Regions from separate parts of the Streptomyces sp. cg35 genome, predicted to be linked through region 2. Evidence: predicted binding sites of a transcription regulator. Region 2 holds the regulator's gene; the other holds the start of a gene.
The links. The regulator HspR, encoded in region 2, represses chaperone genes until heat shock. The targets are predictions, from matches to a motif close to TTGAGNNNNNNNNNCTCAA.

Region 1: a site for HspR is predicted at 4,342-4,360, ahead of lon (endopeptidase La). Genes of this name have one in related genera too.

Annotation. Positions count from the first base shown of each region.
Region 1 is NZ_CP191268.1:3,004,104-3,012,272, forward strand. Features, by position in the region: gene ACQUQD_RS13695 (protein phosphatase 2C domain-containing protein) at 1-71, shown strand, start outside; gene ACQUQD_RS13700 (MarR family winged helix-turn-helix transcriptional regulator) at 168-668, opposite strand; gene ACQUQD_RS13705 (lysozyme) at 938-1,759, shown strand; gene lon (endopeptidase La) at 1,899-4,319, opposite strand; gene ACQUQD_RS13715 (GNAT family N-acetyltransferase) at 4,497-5,147, shown strand; partial or broken gene ACQUQD_RS13720 (DUF3626 domain-containing protein) at 5,241-6,242, shown strand; gene ACQUQD_RS13725 (rhomboid-like protein) at 6,271-7,074, opposite strand; gene ACQUQD_RS13730 (spermidine synthase) at 7,295-7,999, shown strand; gene ACQUQD_RS13735 (response regulator transcription factor) at 8,094-8,169, shown strand, end outside.
Region 2 is NZ_CP191268.1:4,307,788-4,315,956, reverse strand. Features, by position in the region: gene dnaK (molecular chaperone DnaK) at 1-750, shown strand, start outside; gene grpE (nucleotide exchange factor GrpE) at 750-1,436, shown strand; gene dnaJ (molecular chaperone DnaJ) at 1,485-2,681, shown strand; gene ACQUQD_RS19565 (heat shock protein transcriptional repressor HspR) at 2,687-3,139, shown strand; gene ACQUQD_RS19560 (PA14 domain-containing protein) at 3,225-5,171, opposite strand; gene ACQUQD_RS19555 (NAD(P)H-dependent oxidoreductase) at 5,306-6,085, opposite strand; gene ACQUQD_RS19550 (helix-turn-helix transcriptional regulator) at 6,238-7,086, shown strand; gene ACQUQD_RS19545 (GNAT family N-acetyltransferase) at 7,120-7,638, shown strand; gene ACQUQD_RS19540 (DUF397 domain-containing protein) at 7,605-7,832, opposite strand; gene ACQUQD_RS19535 (helix-turn-helix domain-containing protein) at 7,829-8,169, opposite strand, start outside.

The DNA of each region.
Region 1 (8,169 bases), 1.3 Mb from region 2:
CGCAAGCGCGGACGTATCTGCGCCGCGGCAAGACCCACGATGACGCGAGCGTCGTGTACGCGGAGCTGTAGCCGCAGAGCCCCCTCCGGCATGGATCAATCCCCTCCGGCGATCGAGGAGCGGGGTCCGGGGCGGAGCCCCGGAGCGGCAGGCCGGGCGGACCAGGCCTACTCGGCCCCGGCGTTCAACTGATGCAGCAGCCGGGCCAGTTCGGCGACCTCCCGCCGATCCCACCCCGCGAGCTGCCGCACGTACCGCATGCGCCGGGCGTCCCGCACCTGGCTGAAGTCGGACCGGCCGCGCTCCGTGAGGGAGACGAGCCAGGCGCGGCCGTCGGCCGGGTCGGGTTCGCGGGCGACGAAGCCGAGGTCCTCCAGGGCGCGCAGCTGCCGGCTCATCGTCGCCTTGCCGACGCCGATGTACGCGGCGAGTTCGGTGGCCCGCTGCGCGCCGCACTCCTCCAGGCGCACGAGCAGCCCGTACGCGGCCGGCTCCAGGTCCGGGTGGACCTCGCGGGCCATCTCGCCGGAGGAGGCCCGGGCGCGGCGCAGCAGGACGGTCAACTCCCGCTCCAGGGAGAGGAATTCGTGGTCCACACCAGTCGGCGCGGCATCGGAATTCGTGTCGCGTTCGGCGTTCCGCCGCTCGCCGTTCCCGTCTTCGTGCACGTCAGCGCCCATGGCCAGAGTTTCCCCGGGTTTCCCGATTCTGAAAGTTTTCGCCAATCGCCGCCATTACCGCAGCTCCGTCAGTATTTCGCAGGAGTAGACCAACGGCAGCATCCAGGCCCCCTTCCCTCACACAGGTCTACATGCGTAGCGTCATGCATGGCATGTCCACACCAGTAGCGTCACGGCGACATGTCGACAGGTCACCACAGCACAGGTCCCCCGATCAGCGACCCGCTGGTCCCCCACGAGGCCCTCGGAGGCATGCAATGCCCGTGCACAGACCCGGAACCCCCAGACGCAGAAGCATCGCGGCCGGCGCCCTGCTCGCCGCCCTCTCCCTCCTGTTCACCCTGCCGAGTGCCGCGCAGGCCGCCGACGTCCCCGCCCGGGGTGAAGCCCACATGGGCATGGGAGTGGCCGAGCACGACGGCGACACCGGTGAGGGCCCGGTCGGCCGGGTGACCCAGACCGAGGGGGTCGACGTCAGCGGCCACCAGGGCAACGTGGCCTGGTCGACACTCTGGAGCAGCGGCGTGAAGTGGGCCTACACCAAGGCCACCGAAGGCACGTACTACACGAACCCGTACTTCGCCCAGCAGTACAACGGTTCGTACAACGTGGGCATGATCCGCGGCGCGTACCACTTCGCGACGCCGGACACCACGAGCGGGGCCACCCAGGCCAACTACTTCGTCGACCACGGCGGCGGCTGGTCCAAGGACGGCAAGACGCTGCCGGGTGTGCTCGACATCGAGTGGAACCCGTACGGCGCCGCGTGCTACGGCAAGACGGCCGCCGCGATGGTGACGTGGATCCGGGACTTCGTGAACCAGTACAAGGCGCGCACCGGCCGCGACGCCGTGATCTACACGGCCACCAGCTGGTGGACCCAGTGCACCGGCAACTCCGGCGCGTTCGGCTCCACCAACCCGCTGTGGATCGCCCGTTACGCCTCCACCGTGGGCACCCTGCCGGCCGGCTGGGGCGTCCAGACGATGTGGCAGTACACCTCGACCGGCCCGACGGTCGGCGACCACGACAAGTTCAACGGCGCCCTGGACCGGGTCCAGGCGCTCGCCAACGGCTGACCGTTCGAGCCCGTCCGGCGATCGGGGACCGGGGTCCGGGGCAGAGCCCGCACGGGCCCGGACCGGCCGGCGCCCTCGGAGCACGCGGAAGGCCCGGCCCCCGGGAAGGGGCCGGGCCTTCGTCATCCGCCCGCGTCCGTCACGCCGCGACCGGAACCTCCACGTCCGCGGAGGCGGGAGCCAGGGCCAGCTCCAGGACCTGGCGCACATCCGTCACCGGGTGCACGTCCAGCTTCTCCAGGACCTCCGCCGGGACGTCGTCCAGATCGGGCTCGTTGCGCTTCGGGATGATCACCGTGGTGATGCCGGCCCGGTGCGCGGCGAGCAGCTTCTGCTTGACGCCGCCGATGGGCAGCACCCGCCCGGTCAGCGACACCTCGCCGGTCATCGCCACGTCCGTGCGGACCAGGCGCCCGCTCAGCAGCGAGGCGAGAGCGGTCGTCATGGTGACGCCCGCGCTCGGCCCGTCCTTGGGGACCGCGCCCGCGGGGAAGTGGATGTGCACGCCGCGCTCCTTCAAGTCCGCGACGGGCAGCTCCAGTTCGGCGCCGTGCGAGCGCAGGAAGGAGAGCGCGATCTGCGCCGACTCCTTCATGACGTCGCCGAGCTGACCGGTCAGGGTCAGACCGGCCGCGCCCGTCTCCGGGTCGGCCAGCGACGCCTCGACGAAGAGCACGTCACCACCCGCTCCGGTGACCGCGAGACCGGTCGCGACACCCGGCACCGCGGTGCGCCGCTCGGCCGGGTCCTGCGCCGACTCGGGCACGTGGTGCGGCCGTCCGACGAGCGCGCGCAGGTCGTCCGCGCCGACGGTGAACGGCAGTTCCCGCTCGCCGAGTTCGTGCTGGGCGGCCACCTTGCGCAGCACCCGCGTGACGGACCGCTCCAGGTTGCGGACACCGGCCTCGCGCGTGTACTCGCCGGCCAGCTTGCGCAGCGCGTCCTCGCCGATGACGACCTCGTCCTTGTCGAGACCCGCGCGCTCCAGCTGGCGCGGCACCAGGTGGTCGCGGGCGATGACGACCTTCTCGTCCTCGGTGTAGCCGTCGAGGCGGACCAGCTCCATGCGGTCGAGCAGGGCCTCCGGGATGGCTTCGAGCACGTTCGCCGTCGCGAGGAACACGACGTCGGACAGGTCGAGTTCGACCTCCAGGTAGTGGTCCCGGAAGGTGTGGTTCTGCGCCGGGTCGAGGACTTCGAGCAGGGCCGCGGCCGGGTCGCCGCGGAAGTCGGAGCCGACCTTGTCGATCTCGTCGAGGAGCACGACCGGGTTCATCGACCCGGCCTCCTTGACGGCGCGGACGATGCGGCCGGGCAGCGCGCCGACGTACGTACGCCGGTGGCCGCGGATCTCCGCCTCGTCGCGTACGCCGCCGAGGGCGACGCGGACGAACTTGCGGCCCATGGCGTGCGCGACGGACTCGCCGAGCGACGTCTTGCCGACGCCGGGCGGGCCGACGAGCGCGAGCACGGCACCGCCGCGCCGCCCGCCGACGACGCCGAGCCCGCGGTCCGCGCGCCGCTTGCGCACGGCCAGGTACTCGGTGATCCGCTCCTTCACGTCCTGCAGCCCGGAGTGCTCGGCGTCGAGGACGCTCTGGGCGCCCGGGATGTCGTACTGGTCCTCGGTCCGCTCGTTCCACGGCAGTTCGAGGACGGTGTCGAGCCAGGTGCGGATCCACGAGCCCTCGGGGGACTGGTCGCTGGAGCGCTCCAGCTTCTCGACCTCCTTGAGCGCGGCCTCGCGGACCTTCTCGGGCAGGTCGGCGGCCTCGACGCGGGCGCGGTAGTCGTCGGACTCCTCGCCCTCGGCCTCGCCGTTCAGGTCGCGCAGCTCCTTGCGGACCGCTTCGAGCTGGCGGCGCAGCAGGAACTCGCGCTGCTGCTTGTCGACGCCCTCCTGGACGTCCTTGGCGATGGTCTCGGCGACGTCCTGCTCGGCGAGGTGCTCGCGCAGCTGCGCGGTGGCCAGCTTCAGGCGGGCGACCGGGTCGGTGGTCTCCAGGAGCTCGATCTTCTGGGCGGTGCTCAGGAAGGGCGAGTAGCCGGAGTTGTCGGCGAGCGCGGACACGTCGTCGATCTGCTGGACGCGGTCCACGACCTGCCAGGCGCCGCGCTTCTTCAGCCAGTTCGTGGCGAGCGCCTTGTACTCCTTGACCAGCTCGGTCACGGAGCCGGGCAGCGGCTCGGGCACCTCTTCCTCGACGGTCAGGCCCTCCACCCACAGGGCGGCGCCCGGCCCGGTGGTGCCCGCGCCGATGCGGACGCGGCCGCGGGCGCGGATCAGGGCGCCGGGGTCGCCGTCGGCGAGGCGTCCCACCTGCTCGACGGTGCCGAGCACCCCCGTGTTCGCGTACGTGCCGTCGATGCGTGGAACAAGCAGCACCTTCGGCTTGGTTCCCCCACCGGATCCGCTGGACCGGGCGGCGGCCTGGGCGGCCTCCACCGCGGCGCGTACGTCCGTGTCGTTCAGGTCCAGGGGCACCACCATCCCGGGCAGCACGACCTCGTCGTCGAGCGGCAGCACGGGCAAGGTGAGCGGTGTGGACGTCGAAGCCATGATCTCCCCTTCGGCAGTCAAGTTGAGCTATGTCGACTCAATGCACGAGCGCCCGTGGATGTTCCCCAGCACGCGTTCGCTCTCAGCGATCGCCTCTGTCACAGCGGAAATCGACCCTCGTAAGGTTCTCTCCAGGCAACGGACCATTACAGGCCGCACGGGCCGAGGAGTGTGCACATGGCGGGCGACGATCTCGTACGGGACTGGGTCGACGGCTGGGTCGTCTCGCGCGGGGCCACTCCCCCGCGCGCCGAGCCCTGGGGGTACACGATCCATGTGGGGCTCGAGGAGCACGTCGGCCGGCACGTCCTGGGCGCGACGAACGACGGCGTGCGCGAGGACGACGTCCGCAAGGCGGCCGAGTCGACGCACGCCCGCGCCTTCCACCTCAAGGTCTTCGCCGACCCCGAGCGCGTGCTGCCGTGGCTCGGACCCGAGTGGCGCCCCTACGGCTCGGGCGACTTCCTGATGGCGCGGGAGCTGACGGCCACCGCCGCGCCGGACGTCCCCGCGGGCTACCGGCTGCGCACCTGGACCCGCTCCGGCGTCACCCGCGTCCTGCTCACCGACACCGACGGGGCGTTCGCCGCGCGCGGCCAGGTCGCCCCGACCGGCGCGAGCGCGGTCGTCGACCAGATCGAGACGTCCGAGCACCACCGCCGCAAGGGCCTCGGCACGGTGATCATGGGCACGCTGCACGCCGCGGCCCACGCCCTGGGCGCGACCCGCGCGGTGCTCGCCTGCACCCCCGACGGACGGCTCCTGTACGAGTCGGTGGGCTGGCGGATCGTGGCACCGCTGACGAACGCGAAGCACGCGGGCGCCTAGGGCCTGATCAGGCGGTCGGGCGGCCCGCGAGGGGCCCGGGAGCACCGGCGAATTCCTTTGCCGGGCGCGGCGGGCCCGCCCGATACTGCGGCGATGACCGCGCCCACGATCTTGCTGACCGCCGCGCAGGACGCCGCCCTGCGCCATCTGCGCGCGGCGGGGCGCGAGGGCCGTGACCCCGCCCTGGCCCGGCTGCGGGAGCGGGGCGTCGGCCCGGACGCGGCCGCCGCCCTGATCGCGAATCTGCGCGCCCACGCGCGCGTGACCTTCAATTTCCATCCGGACCGGCTGCTCGCGGACCGGCGCAGCACCGTCGCCGACCGGCTCGCCGCCGACGGCCGGTACCGCGGCCAGTACGAGACGGGCCTGTCGAACGGCAGCCGCACCGCGCACCCGGGCGGCCTGCGCGACGGCTGGGAGGAGCGGCTGTTCGGCGGGGCGTACACGGGTGCCGGCGCCGTGGAGCGGCCCAAGTACGGCGCCCTGAACGTGATGCGGCACGCCGACGGGGCCGCTCCCCGGTTCGGCTCGTGCCATGTGCGGCTGCGGGCCGGGGTGGGCGAGCGGTCGACGTTCTGCTTCGGGGACAGCCACGTCGGGCCGTCCGCCCTGGGCACCTTCGACGCATGGCACCCGGTGCTGGCCGCGCTGGTGGCCGACGCGGCGGACAGCGGGCAGTCGCTGGGGATCGCGGGCACGGATCCGGCGGCAGTGATCCACGCTCTGCCGCACCCGCCCGTGCCGCCCCGGGTCGGCCGGTCCCTCGACTTCTACGTGGAGGCGCAGGTGCACGGCGACGTGGACCTGCGCAGGGACGCCGAGGCGCTCGTCCTCGACCCCTCGTTCCGGGGCACCCGCACCGGCGAACTGCTCACCGGCATCGGCCTTCCCGTGGAGTGGCACACGGGGTTCGAGCTGCGCCCCGACGTCCCGGACGCGGACCTCGCGGACTTCCGCGGCCCCGCGCTGCCGTCGGTCGCGGCGCGCGTGCGCGAACTGTTCGTGGCGGACGGCGACAACGGGGCCGTCGACGCGGCCGCCGTCGGACGGGCCGCCGCGGACGCGGTCAGATCACCCGGGAACTGGGCGGCGTACGGGACACCGGACGAGGTCCTGCAGTACCTCAAGCAGCTGTGGCACTGCGTCGTGCGCTTCGGGACGAGCGCACGCCCGGCGCGGACGCCCGGCGCGTCCGGGTCCGCCACCGGCGCACCAGCGGCCACGTGGCGACGCCGATCGCCAGGGCCAGCAGATGACCCCAGTTCGTCATCGGGTCGGTGAACGCGATCAGGTCCTCGACCAGCATCGCCCCGAACCCGCCGAGGACCAGCCGGCGCGGCCACGGCGCGAGCAGCCCGGCCAATGCCCCGATGCTCGCGGCGACGCCGAAGCTGATGCCGTAGTCGAGGCGGTGCAGCGAGCTGTCGGGGAGATGGCCCGCCATCACCGACAGGCCCACCGGGATCTCGGTGGCGAGGGTCGCCAGGACATGGCCGAGCAGGAAGACACCGGCGGTGCGCAGCCCGCCGATGCGCCGCTCCAGCGCGGTCAGCACGACCACGAAGGCGATCACGAACGGTGAGGTGATGCCGCCCGCGATCCACAGCGCGCTGGCCACCAGGACGAGCAGCGGGGACTGGGCCAGATGGGTGACATCGGTGCTGGAGGCCCGCAGCGCCGCCGCGACGGTGTCCGGGTTCGCGAACTCCATGAACAGCGAGGTGCCGAGGAGCACGGCGGTGTAGGCGAAGGTGAACGGGGTCCCGGTCGGCGTCGGCAGCAGCCGGCCGGCCGGGAACCGTATGGAGCGCCTGCGCGGCGCCGCCTCCGGCGCCGGGGGCCGCGGCTGCGCCGGGATGCCGTTCAGCGGACCGTGCACGTCGGGAGGGGGTGTCGCCTCGACACCGGCCGTCACGCCTGGTTCCACGTGGGGCACCCCTTTCGTACAGATCCACCCCACACTTCGCCGCACCCGGCACCGCTGTCTATGACGGACGCCACGTGAGACGCGATCCACAGCAACCTCACAGGCCCCGGCCGCGTCCGCAAGCCGTCCGCACCGGCCGGGCCGCGGCAGCCGGCCGCGGCAGCCGGCGCCCGGCCGAAAAGGCCTGCCGGCCGCCCCCGCGCTGCGCGAGGATGGCCGGATGAGCAGCACGTACCTCGCCGAAGGCCCCGACCCGCTCGACATCCCGGTCGTCCTGGACCGCCGCGACGGCCCCTACGGCGAAGTCGTCCTGCGCCGCCACGGCGACCTGCTCCAGATCATCGCCAACGGCACGTTCCTGATGGACACGTCCGACGGCCGCTCGGAGCGGCTGCTGATCGACGCGGCGCTGGCCGCGCTGCCCGCCGACCGGGCCGAGCCCGCCGTCCTGATCGGCGGCCTCGGCGTGGGTTTCTCCCTGGCCCACGCGGCGGCGAACCCGCGCTGGGGCCGCATCAGCGTCGTCGAACGCGAACCGGCGATCATCGGCTGGCACCTCGACGGCCCCCTGGCCCCGCTGTCCGCCGACGCCGTCGCGGACCCCCGCACGGAGATCGTCGAGGCCGACCTCGTGGAGCACGTCCGCACGACGGCGACGACCTACGACGCCCTCTGCCTCGACATCGACAACGGCCCGGACTGGACGGTCACCGAGGACAACAACAGCCTCTACTCACCCGCGGGGCTGGCCGCCTGCCGGGCTCGTCTGAACCCGGGCGGCGTGCTGGCCGTCTGGTCCGCACAGCCCTCCGCAAATTTTGAAGGAACCTTGCGGAATGCCGGATTCCAGGCGGTCCGCACCGAAGAGATCCCCGTTGTCCGAGGCGTACCCGACGTGGTGCACCTCGCAGTACGGGCCGCGTAGCCGACCGGCGGTAACTCCCCGTACGCTGACGTCCGAAACCCAGATCATTCAAGCGTCAAGCGCGTCACGAAGGCGCGCATTCAGGGGCGGGGCGATGGAGCAGACACACACCTCCCAGAACGGCAGCACGGCGACCCCGGGTGCCCAGCGACGGATTCTCGTCGTCGAGG
Region 2 (8,169 bases):
GAGACCAAGGGCGGCATCATGACGAAGCTCATCGAGCGCAACACGACCATCCCGACCAAGCGGTCGGAGATCTTCACGACGGCCGAGGACAACCAGCCGTCGGTGCAGATCCAGGTCTACCAGGGCGAGCGCGAGATCGCGGCGTACAACAAGAAGCTCGGGATGTTCGAGCTGACCGGTCTGCCGCCGGCCCCGCGCGGTGTCCCGCAGATCGAGGTCGCCTTCGACATCGACGCCAACGGCATCATGCACGTGACCGCGAAGGACCTCGGCACGGGCAAGGAGCAGAAGATGACCGTCACCGGTGGCTCCTCGCTGCCGAAGGACGAGGTCAACCGGATGCGCGAAGAGGCCGAGAAGTACGCGGAGGAGGACCACGCCCGCCGCGAGGCCGCCGAGTCGCGCAACCAGGGCGAGCAGCTCGTCTACCAGACGGAGAAGTTCCTCGCCGACAACGCGGACAAGGTCCCGGGCGATGTGAAGACCGAGGTCGAGGAGGCCGTCGGCGAGCTGAAGGAGAAGCTCAAGGGCGACGACTCGGCCGAGATCCGCACCGCCACCGAGAAGGTCGCCGCCGTCTCGCAGAAGCTGGGCCAGGCCATGTACGCCGACGCCCAGGCCGCGGGTGCGGCCGGCGCCGAGGGTGCCGGTCCGGACGCCGACGCGCCGAACATGTCCAAGGACGACGACGTCGTCGACGCCGAGATCGTGGACGACGAGAAGCCCGACGCGAAGGGCGGCGCCGCCTGATGACAGAGGAGACCCCGGGTCTCGGCGACGCCGAGCAGCCCGACGTCCCCTCCGGCGCCACCCCTGATGACGCGGCGCCGAAGGCCGCCGAGCCCTCCACGCAGGAGGGCCCGGCGGCCCCGGCCGGGGACGCAACGAAGGCATCCGCGCAGGATGTGGGCCTGACCGCCCAGCTGGACCAGGTGCGCACCGCGCTCGGCGAGCGCACCGCGGACCTCCAGCGGCTGCAGGCCGAGTACCAGAACTACCGTCGTCGGGTGGAGCGGGACCGCGTCACGGTCAAGGAGATCGCGGTCGCGAACCTCCTGTCCGAGCTGCTCCCGGTCCTCGACGACATCGGCCGCGCCCGTGAGCACGGCGAGCTCGTCGGCGGCTTCAAGTCCGTGGGCGACTCGCTCGAGACGGTCGTGGCGAAGCTGGGCCTGCAGCAGTTCGGCAAGGAGGGCGAGCCCTTCGACCCGACGGTCCACGAGGCCCTGATGCACTCGTACGCGCCGGACGTCACCGAGACGACCTGCGTGGCGATCCTGCAGCCGGGCTACCGGATCGGCGAGCGCACCATCCGCCCCGCGCGGGTGGCCGTGGCCGAGCCGCAGCCGGGCGCCCAGGCGAAGGCCGACGGCGCCGGCGAGTCCGCCGAGTCCTCGGCGGACGAGAAGGAGAGCGGTGGCCCGGACGAGGGCTGACGTCATCCGCGTGACAACCGATGTGAGTGAGGAGGGACGTCGAGGCCGATGAGTACCAAGGACTTCATCGAGAAGGACTACTACAAGGTCCTCGGCGTCCCCAAGGACGCCACCGACGCCGAGATCAAGAAGGCGTACCGCAAGCTCGCCCGTGAGAACCACCCCGACGCCAACAAGGGCAACCCCAAGGCGGAGGAGCGCTTCAAGGAGATCTCCGAGGCGAACGACGTCCTCGGTGACCCCAAGAAGCGCAAGGAGTACGACGAGGCGCGGGCCCTGTTCGGCAACGGCGGGTTCCGTCCGGGACCCGGCGGCGCCGGCGGCGGCTCGTTCAACTTCGACCTGGGCGATCTCTTCGGAGGCGGCGCCCAGGGCCAGGGCCAGAGCGGCTCCGGCGGGTTCGGCGGCGGCATCGGCGACGTCTTCGGCGGCCTGTTCAACCGGGGCGGCGCGGGCGCGGGCACCCGTACCCAGCCGCGCCGCGGCCAGGACATCGAGTCCGAGGTGACGCTCAGCTTCACCGAGGCGGTGGACGGGGCCACGGTCCCGCTGCGGATGTCCTCCCAGGCCCCCTGCAAGGCGTGCTCCGGCACCGGCGACAAGAACGGCACGCCGCGCGTGTGCCCGACCTGCGTCGGCACCGGGCAGGTCTCGCGGGGCGGCGGAGGCGGCTTCTCCCTCACCGACCCCTGTGTGGACTGCAAGGGCCGCGGCCTCATCGCCGAGACCCCCTGTGAGGTCTGCAAGGGCTCGGGCCGCGCCAAGTCGTCGCGCACGATGCAGGTCAGGATCCCCGCCGGGGTCTCCGACAGCCAGCGCATCCGGCTGCGCGGCAAGGGCGCACCCGGTGAGCGGGGCGGCCCCGCGGGCGACCTGTACGTCGTCGTCCACGTCGACGCCCACCCGGTCTTCGGCCGCAAGGGCGACAACCTCACGGTGACCGTGCCCGTCACGTTCACCGAGGCGACGCTCGGCGGCGAGGTCAAGGTGCCCACGCTCGGCGGCCCCGCCGTCACCCTGAAGCTGCCCCCGGGCACGCCGAACGGGCGGACGATGCGGGCCCGCGGCAAGGGCGCGGTCCGCAAGGACGGCACGCGGGGAGACCTGCTGGTGACGGTCGAGGTGGCCGTCCCCAAGGAGCAGGACCTGACCGACGAGGCCCGTTCGGCCCTCGAGTCGTTCCGCAAGGCGACTGAGGACACCGATGTGCGGGCAGAACTGTTCCAGGCCGCGAAGGGAGCTTGAGCGAGATGGACGGCCGGCGTCGCACCAACCCGTACGAACTCACCGAAGAGACTCCGGTGTACGTCATTTCGGTGGCGGCCCAGCTCTCCGGCCTCCATCCGCAGACCCTGCGCCAGTACGACCGCCTCGGCCTGGTCTCGCCCGACCGCACGGCCGGGCGCGGCCGCCGCTACTCGGCCCGCGACATCGAACTGCTGCGCACCGTCCAGCAGTTGTCGCAGGACGAGGGCATCAACCTGGCCGGCATCAAGCGCATCATCGAGCTGGAGAACCAGGTCGCGGCGCTCCAGTCCCGCGTGGCCGAACTCTCGGCCGCCGTGGAGGGAGCCGCCGCCGCCATGCAGCAACGTGAGGCGGCGGTGCATGCCTCGTACCGCCGCGACCTGGTGCCGTACCAGGAGGCCCACCAGACCAGCGCGCTGGTGGTGTGGCGGCCCAAGCGGTCGCCGGAGGCGTAGCGCGCCGCCCAGAACAGGCGAGAACAGGTGAGAGGGGCCCGGAGGTGAGAACCTCCGGGCCCCTCTCGCGTGCGTGAGGTGCCGGTCAGCCGACCTTGAAAGTGACGCTCGCGGGCCATCCGTAGCGGCCGTAGGCGTCACTGACCTCGACCTGCACGGTGTAGGTGCCGGTGGATGACGGACGCCACGTCAGTTTTCCCTCGGTGGTGGTCCGCACGAATCCGTCGGGGCCGCCCACCAGCCACCGGTATCCACCGGCCACGTGCCCGGGCTGCACCGCGGGTGTCGCCGTGATCGTGACGTCCTGCCCGTAGCCGTGGCCCGCGCAGTCGTTGGCGGTGCACTCCGTGAAGGGAGCGGAGAGGGAGAGCGTCGGGACCGCTGGTGCGTCCGGCGTGGCCGGGGTGCGGCGGTTCACGGTGGCCGTGGGTGACGGGACCGATTCGAGGCCGTCGCGGTCGACCGTGGTCACGTAGTACCAGGATGTGCCCGTCGGGGCTGCCGTGTCGTCGAAGACCTGGGCGGTGGCCTTCGCGGACAGCCGGGTCCAGGCGCCGTTCGGGTCCGTGCGCCGGTACACGCGGTAGCCGTCGTAGTTGTCGGCGTAAGGCCAGGACAGGCGGGTGAGTCCGTCCCACGGGGTCGCGGTCGGGGTCTCGGGCGCGGCCGACGCGGATGCCTTCGGGCGGGTGGCCGACGCGGACGCCGAGACCTGCGAGATGTTCCCGGCCCCGTCCACCGCGTACACCCGGTACTCCGTGGCGACACCGACGAGTGCGGAGGCGTCCAGGTACGAGGTGCCGGACACGATGCGCGGACCCGACGGGTCGGGCCCCTCCGGCGTCGACACCCACACCTCGTAGTGCGCAGTGTCGGCCGAACTGGCCTCCCAGCGGACGTTGTTGCCCGCCGTCGATGCCTCCGCGGTGACGCCCTGGACCTGGCCGGGCGCGGTCTCGTCGGGAACGCCGGTGTCGGCGGTGGCGGACGGCCCGGAGACGTTGCCCGCGGCGTCGCGCGCCACGACCCGGTAGTACCAGCGGCGGGTGGTGCCGAACGAGGGCGTGTCGCGGTAGGACGCGTCGGTCAGCCACGCGGACACGGCGGTGTACGTGCCGTCCGCGGTGGCCGAGCGCAGCACCTGGTAGGACGCGGCGCCGTCGACGGCCTGCCACGTCACCGCGACGCTGCTCTCGGCCCGGGTGACTTTCAGGCCGCCGGGAGCGCCAGGTGCGACCTTGTCGACGGTGGTCACGGCCAGCTCGGCGGTGGCGTCGGAGCGGTTGGCGGCCTTGTCGACGGCGCGGACGCGGTAGAAGTACCGGCCGCCGTCGGCGGGCGGGGTGTCGGTGTACGTGGTGGCGGTGATGTCGCCGCTGATGTTGTCCCAGGTGGTGGAGGAAGCGGCGCGCCGGTACACGCGGTACCCGGCGAGATCCATCTCCACGTTCTTCGCCCAGCTCACCGTCGTCTTGCGGGTGCTGGTGCTGTACGAGGCCTTCGCGTCGGCGGGGACGAGCGGCACGGTCTTGTCGTACGTGGCCGAAGTGCGGGGCGTGTAGGTGTACTTGACCTTGGCGGTGCCGGTCCAGTTGACGTAGTCGACGCGCAGGGTGTGCTTGCCCTTGGGCACGGTCAGGTTCACGGTCCTCGTGCGGGACGAGCCGGTGTTGGACCACAGGTCGATCTTGCGGGTGCTGTCCAAGTAGACGCGGATGCCGTCGTAGCCGGAGGCGGTGAAGGCGAAGGGGCCGCCGGAGCCGAAGTCGCGGGTGACGGACCAGCGCACGCCGAAGTTGTTCGTGGGCAGCCCGGAGGCGGGCGCGCCCGTGCCCCAGTTCTGGTCGATCGTGGAGTCGCAGTCGGTCTTCTTCGGCGTACCGGAGAACGAGGTGTTCGCGTAGAAGCTGCGCTGGAAGACGTTCGTCGAGCAGGAGGTCGCCGCGTGGGCTGCCGGCGCGACGGCCGTGGCGGTCAGGGCGGTGCCTGCGGCGAGGGTCGCGGTGGTGGCCGCGGACAGGAGTCGGCGCATGGGTGGGGCGGGCCTCTCGGTGCCGTGATCAGCGAACGGTGCGCGTCGACCGGATCGGTGATCGGTGATCGCTCCCGTGTGGGAGCGAGAAGGAGACACCCGAGAGGCCGCAATGGTTGCCCGGTCGACGGAGATCAGCCGCGCACGTGCAGTCCGAAGCCCGTGCGGCCCGTGGGCTCCAGGCCCTCCTTCAGGTGCAGCGAGGGGATCTCGTAGTCGCCGAAGTTCTGTCGCCGGAAGGGGATCGGTTCGGTCGACTCCAGGGTGAGCAGGCGCTGCTCCCAGGCCTTGGCGGCGTCCGGGTACTCCTCGGCGGTCATCCGGTCGGTGCCGTACAGCACGAACGGCGGCAGCACCTCGATGCCCGGGTAGTAGAGGATGCCGTGCTGGATCGGGAACAGCAGGTCGTCGATGGGGCCGTTGATGCCGCGCGCGGAGTAGTGCGACTCGGGGCCGCCGGTGGTCACCGACAGCAGGGCCCGCTTGCCGGCGAGGGTGCCTTCGCCGAAGCGCTCGCCGTACTTGGTGTCGCTGTGCTCGCCGACGCCGTACGCGAAGTGGAAGGTGAACACCCGGTCCACCCAGCCCTTGAGGATCGCGGGCATCGAGTACCACCACAGCGGGAACTGGAAGATGACCGTGTCCGCCCACAGCAGCTTCTCCTGCTCGGCGCGGACGTCCGGGGTGAGCGTCCCGGCGTCGAAGGCCCGGCCCGAGTCCCGGGCGACCTTCAGCGGTGTCGAGGCGTCGGGGCCGAAGTCCTCGGCGTCCACGGCCGCCTTCCAGTTCATGGCGTACAGGTCGCTCACCCGCACCTCGTGACCGGCGGCCTCCAGCGTGGACACCGCCAGGTCCTTCAGCGAGCTGTTGAGCGACGTGGGCTCCGGGTGGGCGTGGACGATCAGCGTCTTCACTGGGGGCTCCCTCGGATCGGGCTTCGGATCGGATGCCCTGATCCTGCGCGCCGCGGCGCCCGGCGTTCAGGGGCGCCGTTTCCGTCGGACGGGACTTCCTGGTATCGGCAGGGCCACCCTCACGGGCGCCCGCCGCGGCCATACTTGGGCGCATGGACGACCTTGCGAGCTTCCTGCGGACCCGGCGTTCCCGGGTCGACCCGGCGTCCGTCGGCATCCCCACCGACAGCCGCCGCCGCGTCGAGGGACTGCGCCGCGAAGAGGTCGCGCACCTGTCCGGGGTGAGCGTCGACTACTACGTACGCCTGGAGCAGGGCCGCGCGACCCAGCCCTCCGAGCAGGTCCTCGACGCGCTCGCCCGCGTCCTCGGCCTCGACGAGACCGAACGCGGGCACCTGCACCGGCTCGCCCGGCAGCCCCGCCGCCGGGCGAAGGCGCCGGGCGGGCGGGTCCGCCCGGAGCTGCTGCGCGTCCTCGACCTGGTCACCGACGCACCCGCGCTGATCATGGACCACCGCCTGGACGTGCTCGCCGGCAACCGTCTCGTCCAGCTCCTCTACGGGCGTCCGCTGCCGGGTCTGAACACGGCCCGGCACATCTTCCTGGAGGAGGCCGAGCGCGGCCTCTACGCGGACTGGGAGAGCTGCACCCTCGACGTGGTCGGGCACCTGCGCCTGGCCGCCGGCAAGTACCCCGACGATCCCCGCCTCGCCTCGCTCATCGGCGAGCTGGCGATGGGCAGCGAGCGCTTCCGCCGGCTGTGGGCCCGCGCGGACGTGCGTGCCCGCACCCATGGCCGCAAGGCGTACCGGCACCCGCTGGTCGGACTCCTCGAACTGCACCAGGAGAACTTCGCGCTGCCCGACGCGTCCGGCATGGAACTGCTGGTGCTGTCCGCGGCCCCCGGCAGCCCCGCCGAGGACGGGCTGCGCCTGCTGGCGAGCCTGGGCGCGGACAGCGGTGACGCGGCCGCCCCCGCGAAGGCCCAGGCCCGCGAGTAACCCGATGACGCCCTCGTGGCGCAGGATGGGTACATGACCGAGATCCACACCCCCCGCCTGCTCCTGCGCCGCTGGTCGCCCGACGACGACCTGGCGCCCCTCGCCGAGATCCAGGCCGACCCCGCCGTGATGCAGCACATCGGCGACGGCGCCCCGCGCTCCCTCGACGAGACCGCCGAGGACATCGAGCGCTGGGAGGAGGAGTGGGACGACGAGGGCTTCGGCGTCTTCGCCGTCGAGCTGCTCGGCTCCGGCGAGCTGGCGGGCGCGGTCGGCCTGTACGTGCCGGACGCCCCGGCGCCGGTCGCCGGGCACATCGGTATCCAGTGGCGGCTCGGGCGCCAGTTCTGGGGCCAGGGGTACGCGTCCGAGGCCGCGCACGCCTCCCTGGAGTTCGCCCTCCAGGACCGGGGCATCGACCGCGTCGTCGCCGCCATCGCCGACGGCGACACGTCCTCGCCGAAGGTCCTGGGCAAGCTGGGCCTGACACCGACCGGCGAGGCGGATGGCCTCCGGCTCTACGCGATCGACCTGACCGAGTTCCAGGGCTGACCCGCGAGGAACCCGACCCAGGTCGCGCCGCTCACGGTGAGGTGGGGGCGGTGGGGGTTCTTCGAGTCGCGGATGTGGGTGGTGCCGGGGGTGTGGGCGATCTCGACGCAGTCCCCTTCGCTGCCGTTGCTGCTGTAGCTGCTCTTCCGCCAGTGCAGTTCGGCGCCATCTCCGGCGGAGACCTTGCGGTTCATGTTTCTCCCAGCAGTTGCTCGGTGAAGGCCCGCGACTCTCTCGGGGTGAGGGCCTGGGCCCGGATCATGCCATAGCGCAGTTCGAGGACCCGGAGCTGTTTCGGGTCGTCGATCGGTCGCCCCGCAGCGACGCCCGGCGAGCGCCCCACAGCAGTACCGTCCCCGAACCTCAGCATCGTGATGCTTCCGTCCACCCCGGCGTGCTCTTCCCTGTCGATCGGCATGACCTGAAGCGACACGTTGCGCAACTGCCCGATTTCCAGCAGGCGTTCGAGCTGGCCGCGCAACACCATTCTGCCTCCGAGCGGGCGCCGCAGCGTGACTTCCTCCAGTACGA